4 regions of the Paenibacillus sp. cl6col genome follow, and region 2 is predicted to be linked to each of the others. Evidence: riboswitches for the same ligand, from Rfam matches in the RefSeq annotation. Region 2 holds a riboswitch; each other region holds the start of a gene.

Region 1 (3,123 bases), on a different contig from region 2:
GGACAGTCTATACACGGTTGGCCGCAGAGGTGTTGCAGGCACAGTGCTCGTTCATAAAATTGCAGGTGCGGCCGCTGAAGAGGGCTTGGAGCTTGCAGAAGTGAAGGCGATTGCTCAGCACGCGATCGACAACACAAGAAGTATTGGATTCGCGCTTACCTCATGCACAGTTCCAGCAAAAGGAACACCAACGTTCCAGTTGAATGACGATGAGATCGAGTACGGCGTAGGAATTCATGGGGAGCCTGGCATTCGTCGAGAGAAGATCGCTTCTGCTAACGAACTGGCGAAGAAAATGGTTGCGGATTTGTTCCGTGACATGAAGATTACAGCAGGCTCTAAGCAGGAGCTAGCCGTGTTGATTAACGGATTTGGCGGATCTCCGCTGCAAGAATTGTACTTGCTGGCGAACGCTGTAGTTCGGGAGATTCATGCACAACAAATTACTCTTGTCAAAGTATTCGTAGGCAACTACATGACAAGTATCGATATGGCTGGCGCGTCGGTGTCGATTATCCGCTTGGATGAACAGCTTAAGCATTATCTTGAAGCAAGCTGCAATACGCCAGCGCTGCAGGTGAGTGGTTCATTTGAACCAATCCATCCTGAGGAGATGTCCGAAGCAGGAACTGCGAGCAACGAGGTATCCTTCACAGTAGAGACGGACGAGGCCTTCTCGAAGGTCGAACATAATGTGTTCACGGTTAATAACCTGATCTATCTAACAGACAAGATGAGCGAAATCATCATTGAAAATGAGGTTCCATTCTGCGAGTTGGATTCACATGCAGGTGATGGCGACTTCGGTATGAGTGTGGCGAAGGGCTTCAAGCAATTGAAGAGAGAATGGCATGACATCATTGAACATCATTCAGACAACATGGGCAGCTTCCTCCATGCTTGCTCGTTAGTTATTATGGAGCATTGCGGCGGCGCTTCCGGCCCAATCTGGGGTTCAGCATTCCGTGCTGCCAGCAAGTTCGCGGGCGAACGCGTAGAATTGACCGTTTCTGAATTTGCACAAATGATGCAAGCAGTTGTTAAAGGCATTCAAGACACGGGCGAGCGCTCATTCGGAAGAGGAGCTGTAGTTGGGGATAAGACACTTGTCGATGCGTTGGCTCCATTTGCAGATGCGTGGGTACAGAGTGCGTCTGAGGGCGATGACGTGAAGACTGCTTCTGTGAAAGCGGCAGAGGCTGCTGTTCAAGGTGCAAAGTATACAGAGACAATAGTAGCTCGTATGGGAAGAGCGGGTACGGTTGGCGAACGGAGTCTTGGCTATCCTGATGCTGGTGCCTATGCGCTTGGCGTGATTTTCACAGCGTTGTCCCAAGTGATCAAGTAAGAAGCGAGCGGATTAGGATTAGATCAATTTCCGACCAAATGGAATACTAGAAAAGTAGAACCGGAGTGCAGTCTAGCATACTCCGGTTCTTTTCGTTTGGAAGATATTATAATTAATTACAATATATTTGAAATGATCTCCTGTATTATCCGTGTTAGGATCGGAAACGTACCACAAAACAAGCCGAAGCTCATCAGAGCGCGGGGGAACCGATTCATTGGGGTGAAGTCGTATAGCGACAGGGGAGTCCACTTTAACCCGAACCCGACAGCTAACCTCGCAGGCTGCAAAGGGAGAGATGTACAGGATGAAGAAGACATTTAAGAAAGTTGTAATTACAAGTGCGATTGCATTGGCACCGGTTATGGCGGTGAACTCTGCTATGGCAGCACCCGTTAGCCCAGTGCAACAGCCGAATCCAATGATGAACTCGAATTGTTCAAACCTGGGTATGAATATGGACTTTGATAAAGTATTCCAAGATAACTCGGAATTGAAGCAAATCTTGTCCAAATGGATGGAAGCCATTCAAAAAGAGATTGGGAATAAGCCAATCGTTCCGCCTCCCGTTCAAAAGCCAGAGGTGGACAAGCCGGAAGTAAATAAACCAGAAGTTGAAAAGCCAGAAGCAAACAAACCTGAGGTAGAGAAGCCAGAAATCGAGAAACCTGAAGTTGAAAAGCCTGAGGTTAACAAACCAGAAGTAAACAAGCCAGAAGCTGAAAAACCAGTAACACCTGGTGACAATAAACCAACTGCGCCGCAAGACAACAACAATGCGAACAGTGACTTCGCTAGCCAAGTTATCGATTTGGTGAACCAAGAACGTGCGAATGCTGGTTTGCAGCCATTGAAATCCGATGCACAATTGAACAAAGTTGCGATGATCAAGGCGAAAGACATGAACGATAACAACTACTTTGACCATCAATCTCCAACACTTGGCTCCCCATTTGATCTGATGAGAGCACAAGGTGTCAATTTCAATACTGCTGGCGAGAACATTGCCAAAGGCCAACGTAATCCGCAAGAAGTAATGAACGCATGGATGAACAGCGATGGACACCGTAAGAACATCCTGAACTCCAGCTTCACCTCCATCGGTGTTGCATACTACAATGGCGTGTGGGTACAATCATTTACAGGCTAACGAGTTAAGTATGTAGATATCACATCAAGAACCTGCAGGTAAGTGCAGGTTCTTTTTTTTGTATTTAATCAGGCGCTCTACAAGAGAATAACGAGGAAATTAACAGAAATGAAGTTGATCTTATATGTCTCTGTTGAAGACCGGATTCAGTTTCTTTTCAATGTTATACCAATTGTGCCATTCTGTTGTTGGATCGATGAATTCTCTCATTGCTGCACGCAACCATACAGATCGAGCAAAATTTTTAACATTTATGCGTCTACAGCGATAAATCACTTTGTCTTCATTGGGCAGCTCAGCCTGCATAAGCCACGCGCAATAGGACGTGAACGACAACTTATTAAGCTCAAGCATTGACACGACGGCTGTCGCCATGCGTTCATCTTCCTCTGTTCGCAAGATATGATTCGCATGAAGAAGCATGTGCTCAATGGCACTGAGAAGCTTCTTGCATTCCTCTGGGCCAATGTGTGGACTGCGTACACAAGCAGCCATGACATCTGCGATGTGAGCTGGAGAATGAGCCCATCCTTTAACTTCTACATAATCGCGATAATCGTTCTCCTGCATGCAATAATCAACAACTCGCTTCGCAATGTGTTCATATAAAGGCTTGCTTATATAA
Region 2 (3,123 bases):
ATATCAAGATGGATATCGGGTGGGGTATGCGAAAGGATATGAAGATGCACATCAACTGTCCTATGCCAATCAAGCATAACGAAGTGAACAGTCTGACACTTGCATGGGCAAGAGGAGGGCTGTTTTTTAATGGCTATCGAGTGATAGGATTCGGGCAAGAAGGAACTTGAACAAGTATCACGTTTGGGTAAACGGGGTAGAACGATGCGCAGTTGTATGCCTGCGCATCGTCAGAAACTTGATTATCGATTACAGCTCTCTATAAATTGGTTTCAAGGGGAGAGACATAGCTTCCTGCTTGAATGTGGCTCCAGTTGTATGACGTCAAGCGTGGTTCCGCCTACCAGGGGTAGATCGAGCCACATGCGCATAACGCTTACTCCCCATGCACGAGGAATGATCGTATCCCACATGATTCCACGCTGCTGCACTTCCCATTGGGAGATCGCCTTGTGAGCTCGTAGACGAGTGCTGCCGCTATAGTTGTGTTCCGTACTGTCGAGTAGCTGTTCACGCGGTTGAAGTCGAATATAAACAAGGTCGGAAGCAAGATGAACGTCCATCTCTTCTGGTTGAAAGATTCTGTCTCCATGCTGCTCGCTCCATTTTCCCCAGTGTTCAGATAGCTTGTGACTTAGTAATTGTGCAAGTTCTAGGTCTTGCATATCGTGCCTCCTCTCGATGAGATGCAATATCTGCCGTGCAGATCGAAATCGATTGCAAGCAGCGTCTCAGTTGTTGTGCGTATCCTACCTTTTGGAATAGAGATTGTAAATAGAATCCAATCCAGGAAATCCAAACAAATGGTCAAACAAAGCGTTTACATACAGGTATTTATTTAAATTTCTTTGTTTTTCTCATGAAATCATCGCCGCATAAGCAAAGTTGAGAAATTGCGAGGTAATGATGCTGTAATGGGAGATAAGATGGGATTAGTTGATCACAATTGCCCGGAAATGGAGAAATTATGGTTTTCATTTCATTTACAGCAGGAGGGGGAAAGGCGTAAGATTCAGTTCAGCAACAACAACGTTATCCGTTGCGTCTCAATCGCTGAATTCCGCAGGAAGCGGAAGCGGGGGAACCAATCAAGTGAATGGAGCTGAGTGGACAGTCAGCAGCCACCGTTCGCATGGGGTGAATCCGGCACAGGATTACTGTCCTGGCTGGTAGGGCGACTCTTCGCGCCCGAATCCGTCAGCTAACCTCGTAAGCGTACGGGAGAGGCGCGCCTGATCATATGGCGACGCACCTCTTTCTTGCAAGTAGGGCTTCGGACAGATGAACAGGAGGAACTGGATATGTACGATGCGGACCGGGTCATTACAGTGTTCGCAGGCTGTGAGACGGGGATTGAATTCATACGTCAGTTGAAAGGAGCAGGATATTCGGTGGCGGGAATTGCCCATAATGGGCGATTGGCAAAGCGATTGGAAGGTATTGGCGTTCATTCCATATGCCGAATCAATACGACGGAGCCGAAGGCGTGGGCCGTCCCTCATGTCCCGATTGGCCGAATCTATGTGTTTGAACAGAGCTTTGCGCTTTCCTGCCGGCTGCTTCAAATATGCCGGCAATGGACGACGGATCCGATCACAATCGTGACGAAGCGTCATCATCCGCAGTCGATCTACCGATTGCTTGGTGCAAATTACGTCATTTATACGCAATCGGATCAAGTTTCATTTTTACTATCAGATATCATCTAATTTATCCATATAGGCAATGCTCACCGCTGAATCCCATTCATGGGAACGGGGGAACCAATGTTAGTGCGCCAGCTGTACATCTGCAGTTCGCGCAAGGGGTGAATCCGGCACAGGAATCCGTTCCTGGCTGGTAGGGCGACTCTTCGCGCCCGAATCCGTCAGCTAACCTCGTAAGCGTCCAAGGAGGCAGCCTTTATTTCGTCGTGGAACATTACGCGCACGTTTATTTGACGACGCGCGAAAAAAGCCACACGGAAAGGGTCCCTCTTTCCGTGTGGCTTTTTGTGTTGCCTGCGCGTTCCTACAGAGCGAGAAGTCTTGGTAGGAGCGGGATCGCGGCAGCATTGCCTGGAGAGATGAGAACCTTATTCAGGAGGAGGAAGGGACTATGTTTGATGCAGTCATGATGATTCTTCTCGCACTGCTTGGACTAAGCGTAATGGGCATTCTCCATTGGTGCAAGGCGGAAGTGGATGAACGGGGTGATCGCTCATGATGATCGTGTTATTCACCTTGATTACGGCGCTGTTCATTTATTTGTTATATGCCTTAGTCAAGCCGGAACGATTTTAGTTTGGGCAGAGTGATTGTTGATATTTGTACATTAGAGAAGGGTGGAACGGAACAATGAGTGCAATCGAATGGATCGCCATTGGAATTACCTTATTGCTTGCCTTGGCGATAGCGCGTCCGATCGGAATATATATGGCAGGGGTGTTTGATAATAGCGGAGCTCCAAGACCGTTGGACCTTGTATTTGGTCCGATAGATCGTTTTTTATTTAAGTGTTTCGGCATTAAGGATCAATCGCAAAGCTGGAAGGCATACGCCTTTACAGCAGTTGCCACGAACGTGCTAATGATTGTGGTGACGTATGCAATATTCCGCCTTCAAGGGGTATTGCCGTTGAATCCGAATGGCATTCCTGGCATGGAACCGGGAGTAGCATTCAATACGGCGATCAGCTTCATGGCGAATACGAACTTGCAGCACTATAGCGGTGAAAGTGGACTGTCTCCGCTGTCACAAATGACGGGCATTATTTTCTTGATGTTTACGTCACCTGCTACTGCGCTTGCGGCAGTAATGGCGATTATTCGCGGTTTGACTGGCAAGCCGCTCGGCAACTTCTTGGCAGACCTTGTGCGTTCGATTACGCGCATTTTCCTGCCTATTGCGATCGCTGCCAGTGTACTGTTCATCTGGAATGGGGTTCCGCAATCCTTAAGTCCAATGGAAAGTGCAGTAACCGTTGAAGGAGCAGAGCAGCACATTCCGCTCGGCCCTGTAGGAGCTATGATGTCGATTAAGGAGCTTGGCAACAATGGCGGCGGCCACTTTGGAGCGAACTCCGCACATCCATACGAGAATCCGAACGGTGTGACGAATTTAATTCATATTTTACTCATGCTGA
Region 3 (3,123 bases), on a different contig from region 2:
TTACTGGGCCAACCACGTATACGGTGTACCCCTTCTTGCGTCCGAATTTGCTGACCGCCTTCTTGCTGTCGAAGTATACATCGATAATTTTCCCCTTGACCGCGCCACCTGTATCTTCAGCACGTCTGAATCCAATCCCTTCGATATATACCCACCAGCCGAGCGGAATGACCTTCGGATCAACCGCGATAGTACGACCTTCTGATACTATTGCGCCAGATGCCGTCTTCGCACCAGCCGATCCCTCAGATTCCGTATACGCCGTCAGTTGAACGTTCTTCAGCACTTTTTTATAGTTAAAATCTTTGTCGCCACTGGAAACATTGTCAGAATCGTCTTCCTGCGCGTTCACTGACAGAACAGCAACTTCCGGTTCCTTCTTCGTTCCATAGGCTATCACTTGATTCACTTGTTTTGTATGAACGGATTTGTCGACCATCTGCGCATATACGAGCTTACCATCCTCGTACGTTTTCTGTACTTTCTGGACAACCAAGCCTTCTTTTCCATCTTGAACCGTCTTGGTCTTCCCCTTAAGGAGAGTAGCATCTGCCTGCTTCACCACTTGATAAGGAACCTTCACTTTACGCTCTTCCATCTTCTTGCTGACACGGACGATACGAATATCCATGTTCTTCGAAATAGAGGCACGCTTAGAAGGGAATACCTTATCTTCAGGGTTCACTTGGATTTGCAGCGAACTCAGTGCATCATGCACCGACTTCTTCGTCGTAAATTGTGTTTCTTTCTTCCCATCCGCTGTAATTTGGATAGGCAAAGCGCGTTCAATAATAACTCGATCTCCATCAGCAATTTCTGCATCAAGCGGCTTCGATACTACATCGTATGCCCCAAGCGCTATCGCATGCTCATCCAAAACATTGCGAAGCGTATCTAGGCGAGTTTCGACTGAACGCTCTTGTCCATCAACGAGCACAGCCACTGTCTTCTTCGTTACATTATACCAAGTCAAGACTGCTATTAATGTGATCACGATTGCTACAGCTGCAATAACGGTGATAACACGCACATTTTCATGCTTCCATCGCAATGCGAGTGACATGCTGGATGATCGGGGTTCATGGGTTTCGTTGTTCACGATCTGTCCCATTTCTCGGTCCTCCTTACATAGTCCCGCCGTCGAGTGCTCTGCATGATTCCATCTGACGCGACTATTTCAAGAATGTTTACGAGAGACTTCACTTGCCATAAACGAGCATGTAATCGTTCAAGACAATGCCGAAATCTCCGTACCAACGTTTCAGTATTGGCTGCTCCCACCTCCTATTTCTTACACCCTATGACGTCTTTATTCTCATTATTCAAAAAAAAGAATGTTTGAGAGTAAACAAAAGAAGCCCTTCGTAAGAGGAGACTCTTTCGCGGCTTCCGTAATAGAAACCCAAACGTCAACAGTGCAGGACGCGAGGAACCCTCTCTCGGTACGCTGACGAGGTTAGCTGTCGGGTTCGGGCTTGAGAGTCGCCCTATCGGAACCAACCGGCTCATGGCTCGGTCGTCCCTAATTCACCCCAAGGAATTAATCCGTGTGATTGAACATGTACTCATGTCATGTCGTTCACACTCTGGTTCCCCCGCTCTCCACTTCATGGAGATTAAGCGATACTGAATTAGTTGGAACAATATTGAATTGTGTAATAACATCTGTGAGAAATCATATCGTGTTTGCAATCTTCTTGTAAAGACAGTAGCAATTCCGTTTTTCGCGAAAAATGGTTAAAAAAATGTAACTTAATCCGTTTTTCATAATGAAATCCACTTATTTTATGGCCAATGTCTTTTTTTCACTTGTTTTTGGCCCGTTTTCACGCGATGTCAAAACATGTCATTGCATTTTGAGTCGTCATTCTGCAAAATTCTTCAAATTCCATACCTTTCAGCTCTGCTGCAACCTCTGCAACAAGACGAACATATGCGGACTCATTGCGCTTGCCTCGGAACGGATGAGGAGTCAAATAGGGAGAATCCGTCTCCACAAGCAGTCGATCATTCGGAACCTTAACAAGTACTTCTTTCGGCTGTTTTGCATTTTTGAAAGTAACAGGTCCTCCAAATGAAAGGTAGAAGCCCATATCCAGGCACATCTTCGCTGTTTCCCAGCTACCTGAGAAGGAGTGCATGATGCCCCCTACTTCGTGAGCCTTCTCCTCGCGCAAGATGCGGATTACATCTTCGTGCGCTTCACGATTATGAATAATGATCGGCATCTTCAATTCTCGCGCCAACCCAATTTGCTCGCGGAATACACGGTGCTGAACATCCTTCGGAGACGTATCCCAGTGATAGTCCAGTCCGATCTCGCCAATCGCCACAACCTTTTCATGCTCCGTTAGCTTGGCGATCCAGTCTATATCCTCCGGCTTCATCGTTATCGCATCTACCGGATGCCAGCCCACGGCTGCATAGATAAAATCATATTTCTCTGCCAACGCCATCGTCGTCGGGATCGTCTCTCGATTGAACCCGATGTTAACCATACGGGTCACCCCTTGTTCAACGGCCCGTGCGATAACCTGATCGCGATCCTCATCAAAATTGCTGCTGTCTAAATGCGTATGTGTATCAAATAACACGTTTATGCGCCCCTTTTTCTTTCTTGTAAATCGATCTAATGATTGCGGCGTATAAACATACGCCTTGTATCTTCCGTAAGGTGATTCGAGACTTCCAGAAGCTTGTCCATTGGGAAATAGATATAGTGTTTTCCACGGCGAATGCCGCTAATGGAACGTACAATATCCGATTTCTTGGACAGCTCTACAATTTGCTGATCCCGCCCCCATAGCATAATATGTTGCTGTGAACGGGCATCCCCCTTTCGATATACATCATAGGGCTTGTCGAAGGGAGAATCGAACATAAGTTCATAGTTCGGATCAAGCCCAATCTGCGACCACTCTGCCCGCAATCGTTCCTGTAAATCTTCATCCATCTGTTCGACTTCAATATATTTATATAGTTTACGCTCCATGAATCGTTGGCACAAGTCAACGAGACGCTCATCCTTCTCCCTTGTCCACTGCATAAATGCGGTCTGTACAAATGCCTCATCCATTTGGATATATTGTTCCGTCGTAATCGTTCCTTCAAATAAAGCATCTA
Region 4 (3,123 bases), on a different contig from region 2:
GCCGGATATCGCGGTATTGGATATTGAGATGCCGCTTATGACGGGGCTGGATGTCGCGGATGCAGTCAAGAAGAAGGGGCTGGACTGTCGGATTATTATGCTGACGACCTTTGCTCGCTCAGGCTATCTCCAGCGTGCAATGACATCCAGTGTAGGCGGTTATTTACTCAAGGACAGCCCAAGCGACGAGTTGTCAGATGCCATTCGCCAGGTATATGCAGGCAAGCGGGTGATGAGTCCCGAATTAACGTTGGCTGCGTGGGAAGACCCTTGTCCGTTGTCCCCGAGGGAGAAGGAAGTGCTGTTGCTTGCTGAGAATGGACTGTCCATGCAGGATATTAGCGCCAAATTGTTCTTATCCTATGGAACGGTGCGCAACTATATGTCGGATGCGATTAGCAAAGTAGGAGCGGGTACGCGCATTGAGGCGATTCGAACTGCCAGGGAGAAGGGCTGGCTGGATTAAGAACTGCTGCTGGAATATATGCAGAAGATACTTGATGGAGAATTGTCGGCTCAATTAGCATCCAGAATATAAATGGGTAAGTGCTTCATTCTCTCTAAGTGAATATTTAGCTTATTTTCAGTTTCATTTCAGGAATTACGAACATACTATAGCCATCCCTTACATAAGGAGGTGGAACCTATGAAACGCAATTCAACCGTAGCAGCGTGGACGTGCCTAATGCTTCTCTTGATGGCTTCACCTGCAGCAGCGCAAAGCAGAACTGCGCTAGATGCTGCAACAGATAAGAGCAGGGAGCAAGCTGCTGTACGAGTGGTCACTTCATCTCAGGCTGTACAGCCGAATCAGCAGAGCACGGAGACGGATAAGCAATTAGAACAAGTACAGGCACAAATGAAGGAGCTTCGTGCAGAAATGAAGCAGCTGCGCGAGAAGAAGCTTCAATTGCTAGCTAAGAAACACGGAATTTCGACAGAAGGCAAGACCAACAAGCAAATTCACCAGGAATTACGCGAGAAATTAGGCATAAAAGGACGACTGTTCCACGAGAAACATCACATTAATGGGAAGCATGTCGAGGATCGTCAGACTCAGCTTCAGCACGAGGAAGAAAAGCATCGAGCGGAGGCGGATGGGCTCACACCAGAAGAGATTAAGGCGAAATTCCAAGAATCGAATGGGTCAGTCAAGTAAATCAGAAGCGTCTATGCAAAAATAGTGAATATCCAGACAAGATATTGGGACATGCGTACAAGCGCATGTCCTTGTGTCGTTAATGGCGATGAGAATGGTTGAAACCGAAAAAGAAATATTTCGTAAAGATAGATAAAAGCACGAATCGTTGACATGCAGAGATGCATAGGATAAAGAAGTTGGATTTGCGCGGATAATGAGGGTAACATGAAACAACCCGACGAAAAGGCGCGTAGCGCTTCTCATCGGGTTATGTAGTCGTTCATATCATTATAAGAGTGCAGTAAACAATCAAACTATTGATATTATTGATTTTCAGTAGCGATAGACGAGAAGTCATTCTCGCTCATTACACGACGTGCACCTACATAGCGCTTCTCGTAGTAGTCCATGCTAAGGCTGTCGATGCGCGTACCCTTGCTTGTCGAAGCGTGTGCAAATTTGTTGTCGCCTACGTAAATGCCGACATGCGATACACCGTTGCCGCCGCTTGTGTCAAAGAAGACCAGGTCTCCTGGACGAAGCTCGTCTTTGCTAACTTTCTCACCAGCGTCAAATTGCGACGAAGATGTGCGAGGAAGATCAATTTCGAACTTGTCGAACACGTACTTCGTAAATCCGGAGCAGTCAAAGCCTTTCGTTGTTGTACCACCATACTTGTACGAAATGCCAAGCAAACCTTCAATCGTGTTGTCCATTTTGGATGCTGCGAATGTGCTGCCTGCACTGAACGAAGTAAACAGAACGCTCAGTCCGAGCACCGCTGTCACTAGCTTCTTCTTCAAAGGGAAAGCTCCTTCCGTGCCTGCGAGGTTAGCTGGAGGGTTCGGTTGAAGGACCCCTATGATCCCTGTGTTACAAGATCAATTCACCCGTAAAAACTGGTTCCCCCGCTTTCCGGTCCGCCCGGAAACTCGGCATTCTGGTTTTTGGAATATGTATTGCTGCGTGCGATAGTAACAATTTTGCAAGAGTTAGTGCCGCTTTCATGACAAAGTTGTAATAAATCTAGATTTATTGTAACAGACGGAAATTCCTTTGACAAATATTTTTTGTCCTTGACACGAAAAAAACTTGTCAGATCAGCGTTTTTTTCGCTGATAGACAAGTTTTTTAATTCATTTTGTTAGGTTACGCTGCTTCAATATCATCGTAACCCTTTGTAACTTTGTAACTTTGTAACTTTATAACTCTGTAACTAAATTGCGTTCAATCAGAACCCCCATTATTTCATCTGTTGCTCTGCTTCCTGCCAGACAGCGTGGCGTGCAGACAATCCCCACATTTTAAGTATAGTCATAATGGCAGGCAATGCCTGTTGAATAATGAGTGCGGTAATTCCGGTGAACACGGCCGCCGCCGTTGTGGACAATATGCCTACGCCAATAGTGATACCAATAAAGAGAAGTGACAATCCTAGAATGGGAAGCAAGCGACGAGTTCCGGCTGTCACAGATCGAATTAACGGTGTTTCTGAGGCAGCGCCGAAGTTAAGGAATAAGAACAATTGATGAACAAGCCAGCCGCCAATGAACCAAGCGATTACAAACGGTGCCACTGCCACGAGTAAGGAAGACAGAGAAGCCGATGTGGACAGGGCATGGGCCGCATAAGGAACGAACCATATAGCGGGTGCGATAATGAGCAGTGTCTCGAGTAGATAGAGGACAAGCATTGGCTTCCAAGCGAGCTTGATCCCTTGGAAAAAGGCAAGCCCCTGCTGCTTGGGCCGTGACATAGCATGGAATACACCCGCGTGAATGAAGGGGGTAAGCAGCATATGGACGGCAACGAATCCGAGGATAGCCCATAAGTAAGGGAAATAGTCATTCGTCTTCATTAGATAGAACTGGCTTTCGGTCAGAAAGAGCTGCCTGCTCATCTCGGTAGGTGCTGGATCTGGGTAACGGCGCAGGATAGGTGTTACCACTCCATCGACGAAGCGATAGAGGAAGAACCCCCAT

What was found. Region 2 has a riboswitch for cyclic di-AMP ahead of BLS15_RS20320 (hypothetical protein). Riboswitches for the same ligand answer to the same signal wherever they lie in the genome.
Region 1: linked by a shared signal. The riboswitch ahead of BLS15_RS21565 (CAP domain-containing protein) and the one ahead of BLS15_RS20320 (hypothetical protein) in region 2 are both predicted to bind cyclic di-AMP.
Region 3: linked by a shared signal. The riboswitch ahead of BLS15_RS27555 (3D domain-containing protein) and the one ahead of BLS15_RS20320 (hypothetical protein) in region 2 are both predicted to bind cyclic di-AMP.
Region 4: linked by a shared signal. The riboswitch ahead of BLS15_RS26155 (C40 family peptidase) and the one ahead of BLS15_RS20320 (hypothetical protein) in region 2 are both predicted to bind cyclic di-AMP.

What each region holds. Positions count from the first base shown of each region.
Region 1 covers NZ_FNAZ01000009.1:69,650-72,772, forward strand. The annotation lists gene dhaK (dihydroxyacetone kinase subunit DhaK) at 1-1,348, shown strand, start outside; cyclic di-AMP (ydaO/yuaA leader) riboswitch at 1,520-1,649, shown strand; gene BLS15_RS21565 (CAP domain-containing protein) at 1,656-2,498, shown strand; gene BLS15_RS21570 (DUF2785 domain-containing protein) at 2,619-3,123, opposite strand, start outside.
Region 2 covers NZ_FNAZ01000008.1:94,087-97,209, reverse strand. The annotation lists gene BLS15_RS20330 (hypothetical protein) at 1-79, shown strand, start outside; gene BLS15_RS20325 (hypothetical protein) at 273-665, opposite strand; cyclic di-AMP (ydaO/yuaA leader) riboswitch at 1,042-1,231, shown strand; gene BLS15_RS20320 (hypothetical protein) at 1,302-1,709, shown strand; cyclic di-AMP (ydaO/yuaA leader) riboswitch at 1,724-1,901, shown strand; gene kdpF (K(+)-transporting ATPase subunit F) at 2,202-2,282, shown strand; gene kdpA (potassium-transporting ATPase subunit KdpA) at 2,346-3,123, shown strand, end outside.
Region 3 covers NZ_FNAZ01000018.1:49,438-52,560, forward strand. The annotation lists gene BLS15_RS27555 (3D domain-containing protein) at 1-1,111, opposite strand, end outside; cyclic di-AMP (ydaO/yuaA leader) riboswitch at 1,430-1,633, opposite strand; gene BLS15_RS27560 (TatD family hydrolase) at 1,827-2,594, opposite strand; gene BLS15_RS27565 (HD domain-containing protein) at 2,630-3,123, opposite strand, start outside.
Region 4 covers NZ_FNAZ01000014.1:49,770-52,892, forward strand. The annotation lists gene BLS15_RS26145 (response regulator transcription factor) at 1-466, shown strand, start outside; gene BLS15_RS26150 (hypothetical protein) at 647-1,159, shown strand; gene BLS15_RS26155 (C40 family peptidase) at 1,465-1,944, opposite strand; cyclic di-AMP (ydaO/yuaA leader) riboswitch at 1,948-2,089, opposite strand; gene BLS15_RS26160 (hypothetical protein) at 2,385-3,123, opposite strand, start outside.